3 regions of the Clostridium swellfunianum genome follow, and region 3 is predicted to be linked to each of the others. Evidence: riboswitches for the same ligand, from Rfam matches in the RefSeq annotation. Region 3 holds a riboswitch; each other region holds the start of a gene.
The links. A riboswitch is a leader RNA that binds a small molecule or an ion and turns the genes downstream of it on or off. The one in region 3 is predicted to bind cyclic di-GMP.
Positions count from the first base shown of each region.

Region 1: it holds a riboswitch for cyclic di-GMP, as region 3 does, so the genes downstream of both, NBE98_RS02460 (EAL domain-containing protein) here and NBE98_RS18320 (RelA/SpoT domain-containing protein) in region 3, are expected to answer to the same signal.
Region 2: it holds a riboswitch for cyclic di-GMP, as region 3 does, so the genes downstream of both, NBE98_RS05900 (hypothetical protein) here and NBE98_RS18320 (RelA/SpoT domain-containing protein) in region 3, are expected to answer to the same signal.

Region 1 is NZ_JAMOFV010000006.1:495,134-500,321, forward strand. Features, by position in the region: gene NBE98_RS02445 (hypothetical protein) at 1-321, opposite strand, end outside; gene NBE98_RS02450 (TetR/AcrR family transcriptional regulator) at 480-1,067, opposite strand; gene NBE98_RS02455 (methyl-accepting chemotaxis protein) at 1,410-3,104, shown strand; cyclic di-GMP riboswitch class I at 3,261-3,347, shown strand; gene NBE98_RS02460 (EAL domain-containing protein) at 3,485-4,210, shown strand; gene NBE98_RS02465 (helix-turn-helix domain-containing protein) at 4,338-5,009, opposite strand; gene NBE98_RS02470 (serine hydrolase domain-containing protein) at 5,076-5,188, opposite strand, start outside.
Region 2 is NZ_JAMOFV010000006.1:1,296,339-1,301,526, reverse strand. Features, by position in the region: gene NBE98_RS05920 (HAMP domain-containing sensor histidine kinase) at 1-763, opposite strand, end outside; gene NBE98_RS05915 (response regulator transcription factor) at 741-1,433, opposite strand; gene NBE98_RS05910 (CD3072 family TudS-related putative desulfidase) at 1,612-2,091, opposite strand; gene NBE98_RS05905 (CD3073 family putative ECF transporter S component) at 2,152-2,718, opposite strand; cyclic di-GMP riboswitch class I at 2,956-3,044, shown strand; gene NBE98_RS05900 (hypothetical protein) at 3,156-3,542, shown strand; gene NBE98_RS05895 (HD domain-containing phosphohydrolase) at 3,705-4,607, shown strand; gene NBE98_RS05890 (hypothetical protein) at 4,680-5,188, shown strand, end outside.
Region 3 is NZ_JAMOFV010000006.1:3,873,083-3,878,270, reverse strand. Features, by position in the region: gene NBE98_RS18335 (dicarboxylate/amino acid:cation symporter) at 21-1,298, shown strand; gene NBE98_RS18330 (hypothetical protein) at 1,554-1,748, shown strand; gene NBE98_RS18325 (HAD-IA family hydrolase) at 1,796-2,419, opposite strand; gene NBE98_RS18320 (RelA/SpoT domain-containing protein) at 2,434-3,345, opposite strand; cyclic di-GMP riboswitch class I at 3,730-3,815, opposite strand; gene NBE98_RS18315 (polysaccharide deacetylase family protein) at 3,899-4,804, opposite strand; gene NBE98_RS18310 (aminopeptidase P family protein) at 4,959-5,188, opposite strand, start outside.

The DNA of each region.
Region 1 (5,188 bases), 3.4 Mb from region 3:
TCTATGCTTGTAGTGTAGAACTCTAAATAAATAGCCACCATCCTTTTTCTCTGAAAAGGGTGAGGTGGGATAGGTATCTTCAAGCCTTACTTTAGGTTCAGATTCATTTGGCTCAAAGTAATACCAGAACAAACCCTTCACAATATTAACAGAAAAGGTTGGAAACCTCTTGTAAGTCATTGTAAGTGCTGCTTGAAGAACCTCTGGATTTACTTCCTCTTTTAAAACTGCATCAATTCGAAACATTGGTGCCCAATTTTTTTCTCTGATAGCAGGATATATTTTTGCGGCATTATCTAATTTGTACCATTTTCCTTCCATAACGCTTACTCCCTTTATATAGAATCCCCTAAGGATTTTAAGTTTAGTTTCATAGTTAAAACCCTATATAGGGTTTTAAATTCAACTATTAACTTATACATGTCCTAAAAAGGCTTAAAGCTGCCTGTTTTATGACATGTATAGGTTTAGTTTCATAGTTAAAACCCTATAATTGCATTTACAAAAATATCTGACAGTGTTTTTATATATTCTTTTAACATATTTTCATCTCTAAGGTCTATATTTGAAAAGTCTTTAAAAATACATGGAAAGATTCCCATGAAGAGGCTTGAGGCTGTTAATTGAATGACAGCAATTTTATTTTTCTCTTTATCAGAAGCAGGCTGCTTATTTACTTTTCTGCAAAGCTCCTCACATAAAGCATTTAATTTATTAATAAAGACACCATTATAATTATTATTAAAGAATGGCTCATATAGTACTGCCTTTACAATATTGGGATATCTAATAGTTCCTTGAAGAATATATAGAAGCAATTCTTCTACTATTTTTCTTAAGTCCATGTCCTTGTTAATAATTTCGGTAAAGTCCATCATGAAATCTTTTTGTATATAATCAAAAGCTTCTTCAATAAGCTTTTCTTTTGAACCAAAATGGTAATTGATAGCTGCACTGTTTACGTTGGCTTCTTTTCCAATACTTCTTATTGTTACAGCATTAATTCCTTCTTTTTCAATACACCCAATAGTGGCTAGTATTATCTTTTGTTTTGTAGAAAGCTCCATGCTTACACCTCAATTTCATCAAAAAAATAATAATCACATGATTTAATCAAGTGATTAAATCATGTGATTATTATAGCTTGTAAATTATTTATAGTCAATAATAGCTGGGAATATTCATTTTAAGAAGCTTAAAATATTAATTTAATTTCTTTATTGATGGAGCTAAGACTTTGAGCGTTAAGGATAATACCTTATATAGAAATGGCAACTAACAACATAAAATGTAATTATCATACAGTATTCTGAAGATTTTGTGAAGAATGTCTTTTTTTGTGGAAAATGTAACAATGTAATAGTAATATTGGTAAAGTGAGGTGTTTAAGAATATGGGAGATGAGAAAAATGAATATTCGTTTTAAAACAAGAGGAAAGTTACTTTCATTGATTATTTCTACAATTTTAATTTTTAGCATAGTTGTTAGCGTGATTATTTATGTTCAGTTTAACAGCTTCATAACTAACAGTACTCTTAGGACAAGTTCAAACCTAAGCATGGAATTAATCAATCAGGAATATAAAGGCGACTGGAGCATAGTGAATGACAAACTATATAAGGGAAGCAAATTAATCAACGATGATACTGAGATGCTTGACAGCATTAAAAAGAGAGCTAATGTTGAGTGCACAATATTCCTAAAAGACACAAGAATTGCTACAACTATACCTGATAACAATGGCAGGGCAACAGGAACAAAAGCAGAAGAAAAGGTTATAGATACCGTTATAGCTAAAGGAACTGAGTATGTAGGTACTTCAACTGTTTTAAATGAACCATATAAAGCAATATACCTTCCTATAAAAGATAAAAATGGTTCAAATATAGGTATGTTCTTTATTGGAATGGATAAGAAAGTTATAGGCAGTCAAGTAAATGAAATACTAATAAAAATTTCTAGATTTACGCTTATACTAATCCTAGCATCAATAGTAGGAATGATGTTCTTTGCTACTAAATTTATAGTAAAACCTCTCAACAATACAAAGAAGTATCTGGGATTGCTATCAAACGGCGATTTATCCTTTGATATATCTAATGAATACTTAAAGAGGGATGATGAATTTGGTGAAATTACAAATGCCATAAAGTCTACGCAGGATTCAATTAAAGAGATGATTAAATCCATAAAGCAAAGCTCTGAAAATATTGATACTCAATCAGAAACCTTAACTGCAGTATCTGAAGAAATGGCAGCAGCCTCAAGCAATGTAACATCAGCAATACAAGATGTAGCAAAGGGTGCAGAGAATCAAACAGAGCGTTTGATGAAGGTTTCAGATATAACAAATAAATTTGGTTCACAGTTAGAAAACATAATACAAGCCATCGAAGAAGTTGATAAGAATGCAAATGAAATTGATAATATAGCAAACGACAGCAATAGCAAGATAGATAATCTGGCACAATCAATTAATGCAGTTAAAAGCGCATTCAATGATTTCTCAGATAAAATATCAAACTTAGGAACAAAAATTAACAAAATAAATGATATTTCCAACCTGATAAACGGAATAGCAAGTCAAACGAACCTTCTAGCACTTAATGCGGCTATTGAAGCAGCCAGAGCAGGTGAAGCAGGAAGGGGCTTTGCAGTTGTTGCTGACGAAATAAGAAAGCTTGCTGAAGAAAGTAAAAGTTCATCCGAGACTATTAATTCTCTAATAAGTGATATATCAAAAAACAGCAACAGTATGGTTAGCACCTCAAAGGAAATGAGCGATGAATTATCAAGCGAAATGGAGATAGTGAATGCAGCTATAAAATCCTTTGACAGTATTGTTAATGCCATAAGAGCTATAATTCCTAAAATACAGGAAGTAAATAACTCTTCAACTTCACTGCATAAAGATAAAGATATAGTAATGGAAAAGATAGAAGAAGTTGCATCAGTTGCCGTTCAGATGTCCGCATCCTCAGAGGAGATATCAGCATCCACAGAAGAAGTAAGTGCATCAACGGAAGAAGTGGCGGGAGCTGCACAAAACTTATGCAATATGACTAGAGAAATGCTGGAGAATGTAAATAAGTTTAAGTTGTAGGGGAAAAGGCGTCCTTAGGGGCGCCTTTTAATTTTATAAAAATCTAGCGAGATTACATATTATAACATGATTTTACATAATACGCGTTAAATACATATTAAATGCTTATTTAAACAAATATTGACAAAAAACTACTATTAATGTAGAATTTATTTTGTATTCTAAGGGCAAAACTACTGAAAGGTAGTGACGCAAAGCTACGAGTCTAAAGCGATGATTCGCCATGATAGTCGGGTTGCCGTTCACATTATAAAATTGTTTGCAAAATAATTGTATTGTGGGTAGGTAGCTATTGTGCTATCTATCCATTTTTTGTTTTTTGATATTAGTTAAAAACATAGGAAACCGTTTTAAAGAAGCTATGATAGGGGGCATGCTTTATGAAATTACAATCAATAAGACAGTCTATAAACTTTTGTGACTTAACCTGTTGGTATCAGCCTATTTACGACGTGAAGAGCGATATACTGCTTGGATATGAAGCTCTTATGCGTGATAAAAAACGTATCACATTAGATCCAATGGAAGTTTTTCAGAATGCACAGCTATTAGGGGAGCACAATATACTGGATAAACATTTAATTATTAAGGCACAGCAGCTTTTTGGGAAGTTAAAGGAGTATTCTTTGTTTATAAATATCCTTCCTTCGACATTGCTGCAAAGAGATTTTATTTCTTGGTGGGATAAGCATTCAGAAAATATCCCTAATATCGTATTAGAGCTGTCAGAAACCGAACGTATTGATGACTGGCAATTGCTTAAATCAACTTTAGAACAATTGAGAGCAAGGAATGTAAAATTTGCTGTAGACGATATGGGAATGGGATATACATCACCTCAGTATTGGATAGAACTAGAACCGGAGTACATCAAGTTAGATAAATACTATCTTCTAAATGCGGTAAACGATAAGAAAAAGCAGCGGATCATTGAGAGCCTTATAAGAATGGTTGGGGACTCTGCGCAAATTATCATTGAAGGTATTGAGGATGCAGAAACCTTAGAATTAGTAAAGGGATTAGGCGCTTGCTATGCTCAAGGATATTTACTTGGTATGCCATCTCCAATCAATAAAATTGACAATAGTTTATCAGTTTTGTTATAAAGGCAGAATCCTTGAGGATGCTATTTTTATAGTAATAAATCAAAGGGACTTTCACAACATGAAGTGAAAGATAAGGAGTGTTAATTTAAATGATTAACGCTCCTTCTTATTAAGGATATATAATTATTTATATATTAAAGGATTTTTTTCTATAGTCTGAAGGCAAGCAGCCCATGCATTTACTAAACATTCTAGAAAAATGATGTGCTTCATTAAAACCTACTCTATTCATTATTTCAGATATTGGAAGCATTGTATCTCTTAGCATTACAGCGGATAGTTTAATCCTTAACTTAATAAGGTAATCTTTAATAGACATTCCTGTTGAGGCACGAAACTTTTCAGACAAGGTTGTTCTGTTTATATGGAAGATTTGTGTTAAATCCTCGATTGTAATTTTGTCCTGATAATTTGAATGCAAATATAGAAGCACTTCATTTAAATCCGCAGAACTATTGGGAAGGTGGAGTTTTTCCTCTGTTTGTAAATTGGTATACACATATTGTATTATAAACAATATTTCCAGGAAGAAAGAGCGGGAACGGCACACCCAGTAAAGACCATCGCAGGGATTTATCTCGTCATATAGCATTTTATAAAGCTGGGACACTCTTTTATACATAGCAAGTCCAATTTCAATATATGCATTTGCTTTTTCAGTCCTAAAGAGGAAGGGCTCCAGATAAAAATAGTCCTGAATATTTGTGAACTTATTAAATTCTGAAATGTCGTATATTTTTTCTAGGGTAAAGGAACTATCAATAACTGTCGGATCAAAATAAATAACGTGAGCATTCACACCGCAATCCTTCTAAGGAAAGACAAAAAAGCTGCTCATATATAAAATATAAACAGCCTTAAAAATTTATTGTTTAAGATAGCCCTTAAATTGTGCTGTCATAGCCTCTAGAGGGATGTTCTGATAGTTGCTTACCACTATTGCTACTATATCTTCATCCACCGCTCTTAGAATATAGC
Region 2 (5,188 bases), 2.6 Mb from region 3:
TTGCTCGGAATCTATTTTCATCAAAACTTCTGGATAGTGAAAGATGAGTTCCACCATAAGGAACAATAATGTAACCTTCATAGCCTAAATCTAAAAAAGGGTGGTTATAGATTTCTTGCTTAGAAGATGTAAGAGGTAGATTTATTGTGTACATAGCATTGTTTTTTATATATTCCTTAAAGTCGTTTATATTTGGCAAATTAGTATATATGGTATTAGTTACAGAGTCTTTAAGGTAATATCGCAAATCAGTTTTTGCTTCAAATCTCTTTTTAAGTTTGGAATAATAGTCACTGCTTCTATCGATAAGTTCCTTCTTAAAATCCTCTTCAGTTTTATTATATTCTTTTTTTATATCCTCTAATTTTTTCTTTTTTTCTTCCTCTAGCTTTGCAAGTTTATCCTTGTTTCCTGAACTCTCAGCCGCCTCAATTTGTAAGCTGTAAAAATTTTCTGCTTCCTGTATAGCTTCCTTAAGCTTAGTATCTTGATAAAGGATGGATGACTTTAGTTCTTCCTTACTGATTTTTTCATCTGCTGGCTTACTCAAGTAGTCCTTATAATTAATGTTGTATTCCATGAATAAGGACATAAACTCCACTAGATTATTTTTAAAGTCTTCACTTTTAAAGTAGGCCTGACTTCCTAAAAATTGAACATCGTTTTTAAAGTTTTTCAGAGCTAGGACTGAAAGAGAAAGCATATATAAAGACAAAATAAATGAAACAACTTTTAAACTATTATTTTTCAATCTTATATCCAATACCCCACACCACCTTTAAATATTTTGGTTCCTTTGGATTTATTTCGATTTTTTCTCTAATTCTTCGGATATGCACTGCTACAGTATTTTCTGCATTGTAGCAAGGCTCTCGCCAAACTCTTTCATAAATCTCTTCAATAGAAAACACTCTACCTTTATTAATTAGAAGCAGTTCTAAAATTTTATATTCGATAGGAGTCAGTCTTACTTCATCACCATCGACGCTTACAAGCTTAGTTTCCTGATTAAGAACAAGACCATTAACAGAAAGCTCGTTATTATTTGTTTTAAAGTTTCCTAAATTCATATATCTCCTAAGTTGAGATTTTACCCTTGCCACGAGCTCCATAGGGTTAAAGGGCTTGGTTATATAATCATCTGCACCCACATTAAGACCTAATATTTTATCTGTGTCTTCGGACTTAGCAGATAAAATTATTATAGGAAGATTTTTCTTTTCCCTTATTTTAAAAGTGGCTTTGATGCCGTCCATACGAGGCATCATAATATCCATAAGAATTAAATGAACATCATTTTCCTCAAGCAGCATTAAAGCATCAATGCCATCCTTAGCTTTTAACACACTTATATCTTCATTCTTTAGATATATTTCTATAGCATCTCTAATTTCGTCTTCATCATCAACAACTAAAACATTATATTTACCCATAAGTCCCCCGCCTTTCCTTTAAGATTATACCACCTTCTCATGTGATTTTTTAGTTACATATTTATTATAGAAGTTATTTATTACGATTCAGTATTTAAATTTCTTACAAATTTATTAAGAATGTAGTTTTAAACGAAAAAGGGCAGTTCAGTTGAACTACCCTTTAAGCAATTAATATTTAATTTTTTAGGAACGTCTTAACTTTAGCTGCAAAGTCGTTGAAGGTTTTATCATCATAGTCTGTAGGAACCTCAATATAATTTGGGGTAATTCCTTTTGAGGCAAGCATAGCAAATATTTCTTCCATTAAAATTCCTCTTCTATCAGAGATACTGCAGGTTGGACTATGATTAATTCCTATGATGCCACAAAACTCATAGCCATTCTCCATGTATATTAGTAAATCCTCCAATATAGGTTCAAAAAGTTTCTTGCAAAGCTCTCTGAATTCAGCAGTATCATACTCCTCCTTATTCATTGGCTTTCTTGTGATTCCTAGATATCTAAATTCAGGACAAGGAAGTTGAATTATTCCTACTCCACTATCTATTATATCCTTTGCAAAGCTAAAGGCCCCTCTTGCTCTATCAAGGGGTTCCACTACGCTATTTTGATTAAAAATACAGTGACTTGTTAATAATATTTTTTTGCTTCTCATTATAAACCTCCATTAAAAGTAAAGGACAGAGTAGTTTTTAAAACTATCTATCCTCTTAAGCTATGCTGAAAGATCAGCCCTATTTTTGTATTGAACGGGCACATACTTCATTGCTAAAAGTACCAAAAGACATGAGCCTATCTTATCGATAAAATTTCCTGTAATTCTAGGAATAAAGGCGGCTGTGAAGATTTTCATGCCGGATTTTTGAAGAAATAAAGTAAAATAATCATTTACAGAGCCTGTCAATCCACCAAAGAAACCTACCGTAATTAGTGTCCCTAAAATAGGACAAACTATTGAGAGTATTAAGCCTGAAGCTATGGCATTAACTACGTTAAATTTAAACTTTCTTGCCATATACCCAACAATTAAGCCCACTGCTGCATTAATAATAAAGTAAGGAATATCCTTTGGGCTGCCAGAAAGTATAGGAGTAAGAATATTAGTTAAGCTGCCTACAGTTGCTGCCTGCCAAGGGCCAAATAAAACTGCAATAAAAATTGTTCCTATAGTATCTAAAAATAAAAGTGGAATATTTAGTCTCGTTACAACTGTGCCAAGAACTATATTCATAGCAATAGCCATAGCACCCATAGATAGTAAAAATACTTTTTTGTTATTCATCGTAAACCCCCTTGTATTATTGTTAAGCTCGTAAAGGCTATTAACCTTATCGCTCTTAAGAGTATATATCAATATTTATTCTAAGAGGGGCTGCACAATAAGTAAAATAGATAATTTCTATATTTGACAACCTAGGTATTAATAATATTAATACAGCTTTTAAAATTTCTAGAAAATTATGAATAACTCATTGTATTGTACAAGCTACTATGGTACAATATGGAATAGAATTAAATATATAGAAAAGAGCAAATTCTCTGAAAGGGGAAGACGCAAAGCCACGGGTCTAAGGACAAGCAATTGTCTATGACGGCCGGGTTGCCTATGGAAGTATATCTAAGAGTGATAGGCATGCGTTCTATTACTTTTTTTGCACTTCGGGCACTCTATAAGTTTAATTTAAAATTTATACTTATATTGTACGGGAGGGTATACTCATGAAAAAACTTTTAAGTGGAATTACTACAATGATGCTGGTAATTGGTTTGTTCACAACAGGTGTACAAGCTAAGGAGCTAAACACACAAGAACTTAAACAGATGATTGAACAGACTAACAAGGAAATCTACGAATTAATTAATGAGGCAGATGATAAAGGGGATGCTCTTGTTATAAGCTATGAAGCCAACAAGATAAGTGAAAAACAGCTAAATCATAAATTGGACCAGATTATCGGGCAATTAATAGATTTCACAAGCAATAAAACAGAGAAGGTTATAAAAGAGGCTGCTAAAAATGGAGTTGAATTGGAAGCTCAATGGATTGAAGTTGAGATTGGTGGAAGAACTGTACTGGTAGATCCTTTAATTACTGGTGGATTTTAAATTAATATTATAATAGATTTTAGGAGATTATAAAAACTTAAATTAGTAGTTATAGTCTCTTTTAATTTTATAATTATGGAAAACCCTTGAAAGGAAAATTAAAAGTAGGTAGAATTAAATAAGAATATGTAATATTAGTGTTGAAATAGAGGTTGAAGCATTATGGGTTTATATTTAGGAAAAAGTGATAGTTGTATAGAAAGAGTTGAGAAAAAAGTAGAGAAACTAAGTCTCCTAGCCAGGGGTGATGGGATTGAAATAATGAAGGAAGTAGTGCAGCCTAATGTAATATTTCATGTTGCCCCAGGAATTGATGAAGGACTAATGGAGTTTTTTTATATTATTAGCGGAACAGTGGTTTGTGAAAAAGGAGAAGAAACTATAACTTTAGGTGCAGGAGAATACTTTTATGTTAAAGACTTGAAGGAATCGGTATACCTTAAGACTATAACTGAGGTGTCTATGCTTTATGTAGCAAATCAGCCAGTTTTCCATTTTCTTAGTGACGTAATAAAAAATATTACTGAAATGAGGCAACAGGTTGAAAAAAAGGATATGTATACTCATGATCACGGCTTAAGACTTGAAGGTTATGCTATAAGGATTGGGCAGAAACTAAATATGACTAAAGCAAGATTGTTAAATTTAGGCTATGCGGCAGGCTTTCACGACTTAGGAAAGATAAATGTACCAGATGAAGTCTTGAAGAAGCCAGGTAAGCTTACTAACGAAGAGTTTGAATATATTAAAAAGCATCCAGCTGATGGTGCAGTTATAATTGAAAACACTTTCATAAAGGATTGTGCTATGGCAATCCTGCAGCATCATGAGAGATTGGACGGCAGCGGATATCCTAATAAATTAAAAGGTGATGAAATTTCTTTAGAGGGAAAAATAATCGCTGTAGTTGATACCTACGATGCAATGACGTCTGATAGGCCATATAGAAAAGGTATGGATCCTAAAGTTGCCTTTGCAGAGATAAAAAGCTTAGTAGGGAAGCATTATGATGAGAAAATAGTAGCCTGCTTTGAAGAGGTTTTAAAGGAAGAAGGATTATTATAATATTTAAAGGCTTAGGTAGAATATATAATACCTAGGTCTTTATATTTTATAAGATTGTATGAGGTAAAAAATATGAAAGTAATAGAGAGCTTTATTATGTCAAAAACGGGCGTTCTTGAACAGTGCGAAGACAAGATATTTATAAGTAATGATTTTTTAGCAGTGATAGATGGCGCAACTAGCAAGTCAAGCTTTAGGTGGAATGGAAAAACCTCGGGAGCAATTGCAGGTGAGATTATAGGTGATACCTTAAAACAGTCAGAATGTGATATAACCTTGGATTTATTAATTTTCAGAATAAATAATGCCATTAAAGATATATATGAAGAATCAAAGGGAATTAATTATTTTATTAATAATCCAGTAGATAGAATTACAGCGTGTATGATTATATACAGTAAATTTCATAATCAGATTTGGATTATTGGAGATTGTAAGTGCAGCATTAATAGTGTTCAATACGAAAATGTAAAAAAAGTAGATACAATACTGGCAGAAGCAAGAGCTTTGTTTATAGAGCTTCAGTTGCTAAGGGGAAAGAGCATTGAAGAGCTTATAGCCGAAGATTTGGGAAGAGGTTT
Region 3 (5,188 bases):
GAAATACAGGAGGGTAAAAAATGAATTTATTAAAATCTTACAAATCTTCTTTAATACTTCTCAGTTCTGTAATTATAGGAGGCTTAGTCGGCGCAATTGTTGGTCCTAAAGCATCTATAGTTGAGCCGCTTGGTGATTTATTTCTAAACTTGATGTTTATGATTATTGTTCCACTAGTGTTTTTCAGTGTTACTTCAGCAATTGGCAACATGGTTAGCATGAAAAGGCTTGGCAAAATACTCGCTGCAATATTTATAGTGTTCACAAGCACAGCCCTTTTAACTGCTGTTATAAGTTTTATTGGAGCCTTAATTATGAATCCTACAAATGGAATTGATACTTCAGCTATTAAAGCCCTAATGTCCAAAGCTGCTGAAGGTACTCAAAGCACAGAGAAAGTTGGTTTTTTAAAGCAGCTTGTTAATACCTTTACAGTATCGGATTTTATAAGCTTATTTTCAAGAAAAAATATGCTTCAGCTTATAGTATTTTCTGTAGGCCTTGGTTCGGCAATTGCCATGGTTAAGGAAAAGGCACAGCCTCTTGCAAAATTTCTGGATGCTGGAGCCAGTGTAATGATGAAGCTTGTTGATATAATAATGTACTATGCTCCAATAGGTCTTGGCTGCTATTTTGCTTCTGTAGTAGGACAACTTGGCCCACAAATCCTTCAAGGCTATCTAAAATCCTTTTTACTATATTTAATATTAACCGTTGTGGTATATTTGGGACTATTTACTCTTTATGCTTTCATTGCTGGCGGAAAAAAAGGAATAAAGATTTTCTGGGAAAATGCCATAACTCCATCTATAACAGCCTTAGCAACCTGCTCAAGTGCAGCCTGCATACCTGTTAACCTTGAGTACGTAAAAAAAATGGGCGTAACAAAAGATATTGCAGAAACTGTAATTCCACTTGGCGCAAATACTCATAAAGATGGCTCAGTAATAGGTGGTGTATTGAAAGTAACCTTCTTATTTGGTTTATTTGGCTATAGTATGACGGACTTAAAATCAGCATTATCTATAATTTTTACTGCCTTTCTAGTAGGTGCAGTAATGGGCGCAATCCCGGGAGGAGGAATGATTGGTGAAATGCTTATAATAAGTGTTTATGGCTTCCCTCCAGAAGTCCTTCCTATAATAGCAGTAATAAGTACAATCATAGATGCTCCTGCTACTCTATTAAATTCTACAGGAAATACGGTATGTTCTATGCTGGTAACTAGAATGGTTGAAGGAAGATTAAAATTCGCTAAAATTTTAGCTTCCGAAGCCGGATTAAGCGAGCCCGCTTAAAACTGAAGCTTTCTCTGTCAAAATCAATATTACCAAAGTAAAGAATCCACAAAATCTATAGCAGATAGCAAAACTAGCCAGCCATATAAGAATATAACAATTTAACCATATGGCTGGCTAGCCCTTAATCTCTTAAAAGAATCAGTATTAGTGACTCAAATTCCAAAACTTTACTTATACCTTCTATTGTAATGGGTAAACTATAGATATGCTAAATTTAGCATAATTCAAAGTTTTGAAAGTGGGGAATTTAATATGAACGATAAAAATCTTCAAGAAACTCAACAATTAAACGCACAGGCAAGGTCAAACTCAACATCTGATGGAAAGTCAAAAGTCAGCCTAACTCATCCTGAGCTAGGACAAAGCTTTACAAACAGCATTTCTAGCTCAGATCTTCAAGAAGCTGTAGAACTTAATCAAAAGTCTAGACAAAATAAAAATAGATAAATATATGATCATAAAAATGCAAGGCAGGTTTCATAACCTGCCTTTACCTAAAATATTATTTTCTCTAAGTCCTTTAAAGAAGTAACTATATAATCTGCTTCTAAAGAAATGTATGCCTTATTGGTATTATACAAGCAGGATTTAGCTCCAGAACTTTTAGCCCCTATTATCTCGATGTCCCTATCACCAACAACTAAAGTTTCAGCCTTATTCATGTCATATTTATTAATTAAATATATGAAGCCTTCAATATCAGGTTTTCTTTTGAACCCTTTGTCTATGGTTACTACTTCAGTAAAAAGTTCTGTCATGTCATGAAAATCTAAAATTTTAAGTGCAGTATCCTCTTCTCTATGAGTCAAAATAAAGTTCCTGCCACCTTTATTTATAAGTTCTCTGCAAACTTCCTTAGCATAAGCAAATGGTATTATTTTACCCAAGTCTGAATTTTTTTCATATACTCTATATTCTTCCACGAACCTGCTATCAAGCTTATAAAGTTCAGTAAAGTGTTTAGCTGCCGTATAGAAGGAAACTTTCATATGTTCTAAAATATTTTCTTCACTTTCCTTTATCTCTCTATCTTCAAGAGCTCTCTTGAAAGCGTACACCATTGCAGGATAAGTATTAAATAGCGTGCCGTCAAAGTCCCAAATTATATTCTTAAACATTTGCATCCCTCCTTTTATTTTATATAAGGTTTACCTAGATTTTCAGTTAAATTAACCAAGTCATCTTTCATTATTATTCTGTCTAAGCTCTTCAATATTTCACCTTTATCTTCAGCTTCAATGTTCATGGATGCTAGTATCATATTTTTTAGTTCAGCTATCTCTTTATTTTTATTATCGATAATATTTTCATACTTTTGTTCCATTTCAGTCCAATTTCTGTTGAGCATATTTATTAAAGACGCCATTTCATCAGAACTACCTACTATACGATTTAGGAGTAGCAGATTAAGCCTTAAGACCTCTGGAATTTCTCCGTGTGAATATCTCAACTGGTGATCTATCTCACCATACCCTTCTTCAAAAATTGTTCTCACTTGTATTTCAGCAATAACCTTGTGATTTGTTGGGAAGGATTCAATCAAGTAATGAACTGAACGATATCCGGATTTTCTTGAATGAATTTGAATATTAAGTTCCTCAAAACGTTTGGTGTCATCACCTTCTCTAACATTTGCAGTAATCTCAACAACTTTCCACATGCTCGTTATAAATTTATGTATTTCTTCCCAATCCTCTTTAAAAATATGTATGGCTCTAATTCCTATTAAATCTGTAATTTGTTCCTTATAATTTTCAGCAGAAAACTTAAAATCTTCACCATATTTTTTCTTCCTATCTGGAGTCTTTCTAATTATCTTCTCTATTAAATGTTCTGATTCCTTAACTCTAGATTTTACAGAATGTATTTTCCCATGAGTTCTTAGGGTACTTGCTATAAAGTCAGCCTGAGTTTCATAAATATTTTTATATATATTATAATCTGAATAGATAGCATTAAGAGTTTCCCAGTTTATTCCCATGCTTTCAACTTCATTTTCAGTAAGATGATATTTCATTAAAAAGTCTTTCCTTGAGATTTTCATGAAATAGCCTCCTTAATATTATTTCTTCATAGATTATATCATAATGCTTTAATTTAAAATAGAAAAAACCATCAGTGCGGTTTAAACTGCTTGATGGTTTTTTCTATTGCTCTATTTACCTAGCTGCAAGAAGAGGCTATTTAATTTAGATGCCAAAAACACCGTGAAAATTGGGGAAGATAAACTATACTAGAGGGAATAGTATAATTATTGGGTCTACTTTTACCTCTTCTTTTGCTTGTTACTTGCTCTGTTATATTCATCTACTTAATTATGATCATAAATGCTTCAACTTGAAGCATTTATTAAATCAAGAAACTCAATTACTTGACAATAAAAAATACCCATACCAAAAAGGCATGGGTGTAAAATCTTTCCAAACCTTTCGGCAACTGGCTGACGTAGTGTTTCTCACTTTAGTCCCTATAGCTTTGCGTCACTAACTTTCGTTAGTTTTGCCTTTATCGAGTTTTACTTTCTCTAAACTAATTATATAAAAGGTCCTTATAGTTTGCAATAGGACAAATATGAATGTTTATAAAACTTTATATATTTATTTTATGAACTGAACTGTAAATGCATCCTTGGAAAGTGCATCAAATTCATACCCCATCACTTTTAACCCCTCAATAACTTGAGGAAGTGCCTCAGTTGAAGTAGTTTTCAATCTGCTGCCGTGCATAAGAATAATAGCTTTATTCTTTCCTTTTGCCCCCTGTAAAACATTTTTCACTATTGTTTCCTTAGGAACAGTATCTGCTGCCGCATCCGCTGAAGACACGTTCCAATCAAAATATTGGTAGCCTTGTTCTCTAACTGTAGATATAAGCTTTTTCATGAAAAGCCTTCCACCATATGCCCAACTTACTTGGTTATTTGAGCCTCCAGGAAAACGGATAAGCTTTGGTCTCATTCCTGCTGCTTCATATATAAAATCATTTAACTTTTCTGTGTCCTCCATATACTTGTCAATTGAAGAATAAATATATGAATATTTATGCGAAGCAGTATGGTTTCCTATTTCATGTCCTTCATCAGCCATTCTTTTAAGCATTCGTTTTTCAAATTCAGAGTTTTTCCCATCAAGCTCCAAGTTAGGAAAAAAAGTTGCCTTTATGTTATATTTCGCTAAAGTATCCAGAATTCTAGCTGTATTTTCTGACATGGTATCATCGAAAGTTAAGTATGCTATTTTCTTATTATCATTGATAACTTCATCGGCACTTTTTTCCTTAAACTTGAGAGCTAGTTCAGTATATTTCATGCTTTTATTTCTTAATATCGCCTCTGAGATTTCATCATTATTATCTTGCTCCTCTGGTGTGCTGATTGATTTGGCCTCAGAAATAGCCTTTTCTGAAAGCAGGTTTTCCTGTTGCTTTTTTTGTGAGCTGCATCCTGAAATAAAAATAATAGCCACTATAACAAAAAGCACTGTAGAAGTAGTTCTGTTAAGCATTTTTATCCCCCTATAACCTACGCCTGTACATACGTTTTATAATCCTTTGTATTATATCTTAATTGTATGTGCCGAAGTAAATACTAATACTAATACTATGAAAACAATGGGAAAAACCGCTAAAGCAACATTAATTACCTTAACGGTTCTTAGTTTATCTATTCATAAACTGTTCAATATCTTCTACAGTTTTAATTATATCTTTAGACAGGTTCTCATAACCACTCTCAGTTACAAGAACATCATCCTCAATCCTGATTCCTATCTTCTCTTCTTCAATGTAAAGTCCAGGTTCCACAGTTAATACCATTCCAGACTTAAGCTCTGTATTTCCATCTCCAACATCATGAGTATCAAGACCTAAATAGTGACTCACTCCATGAT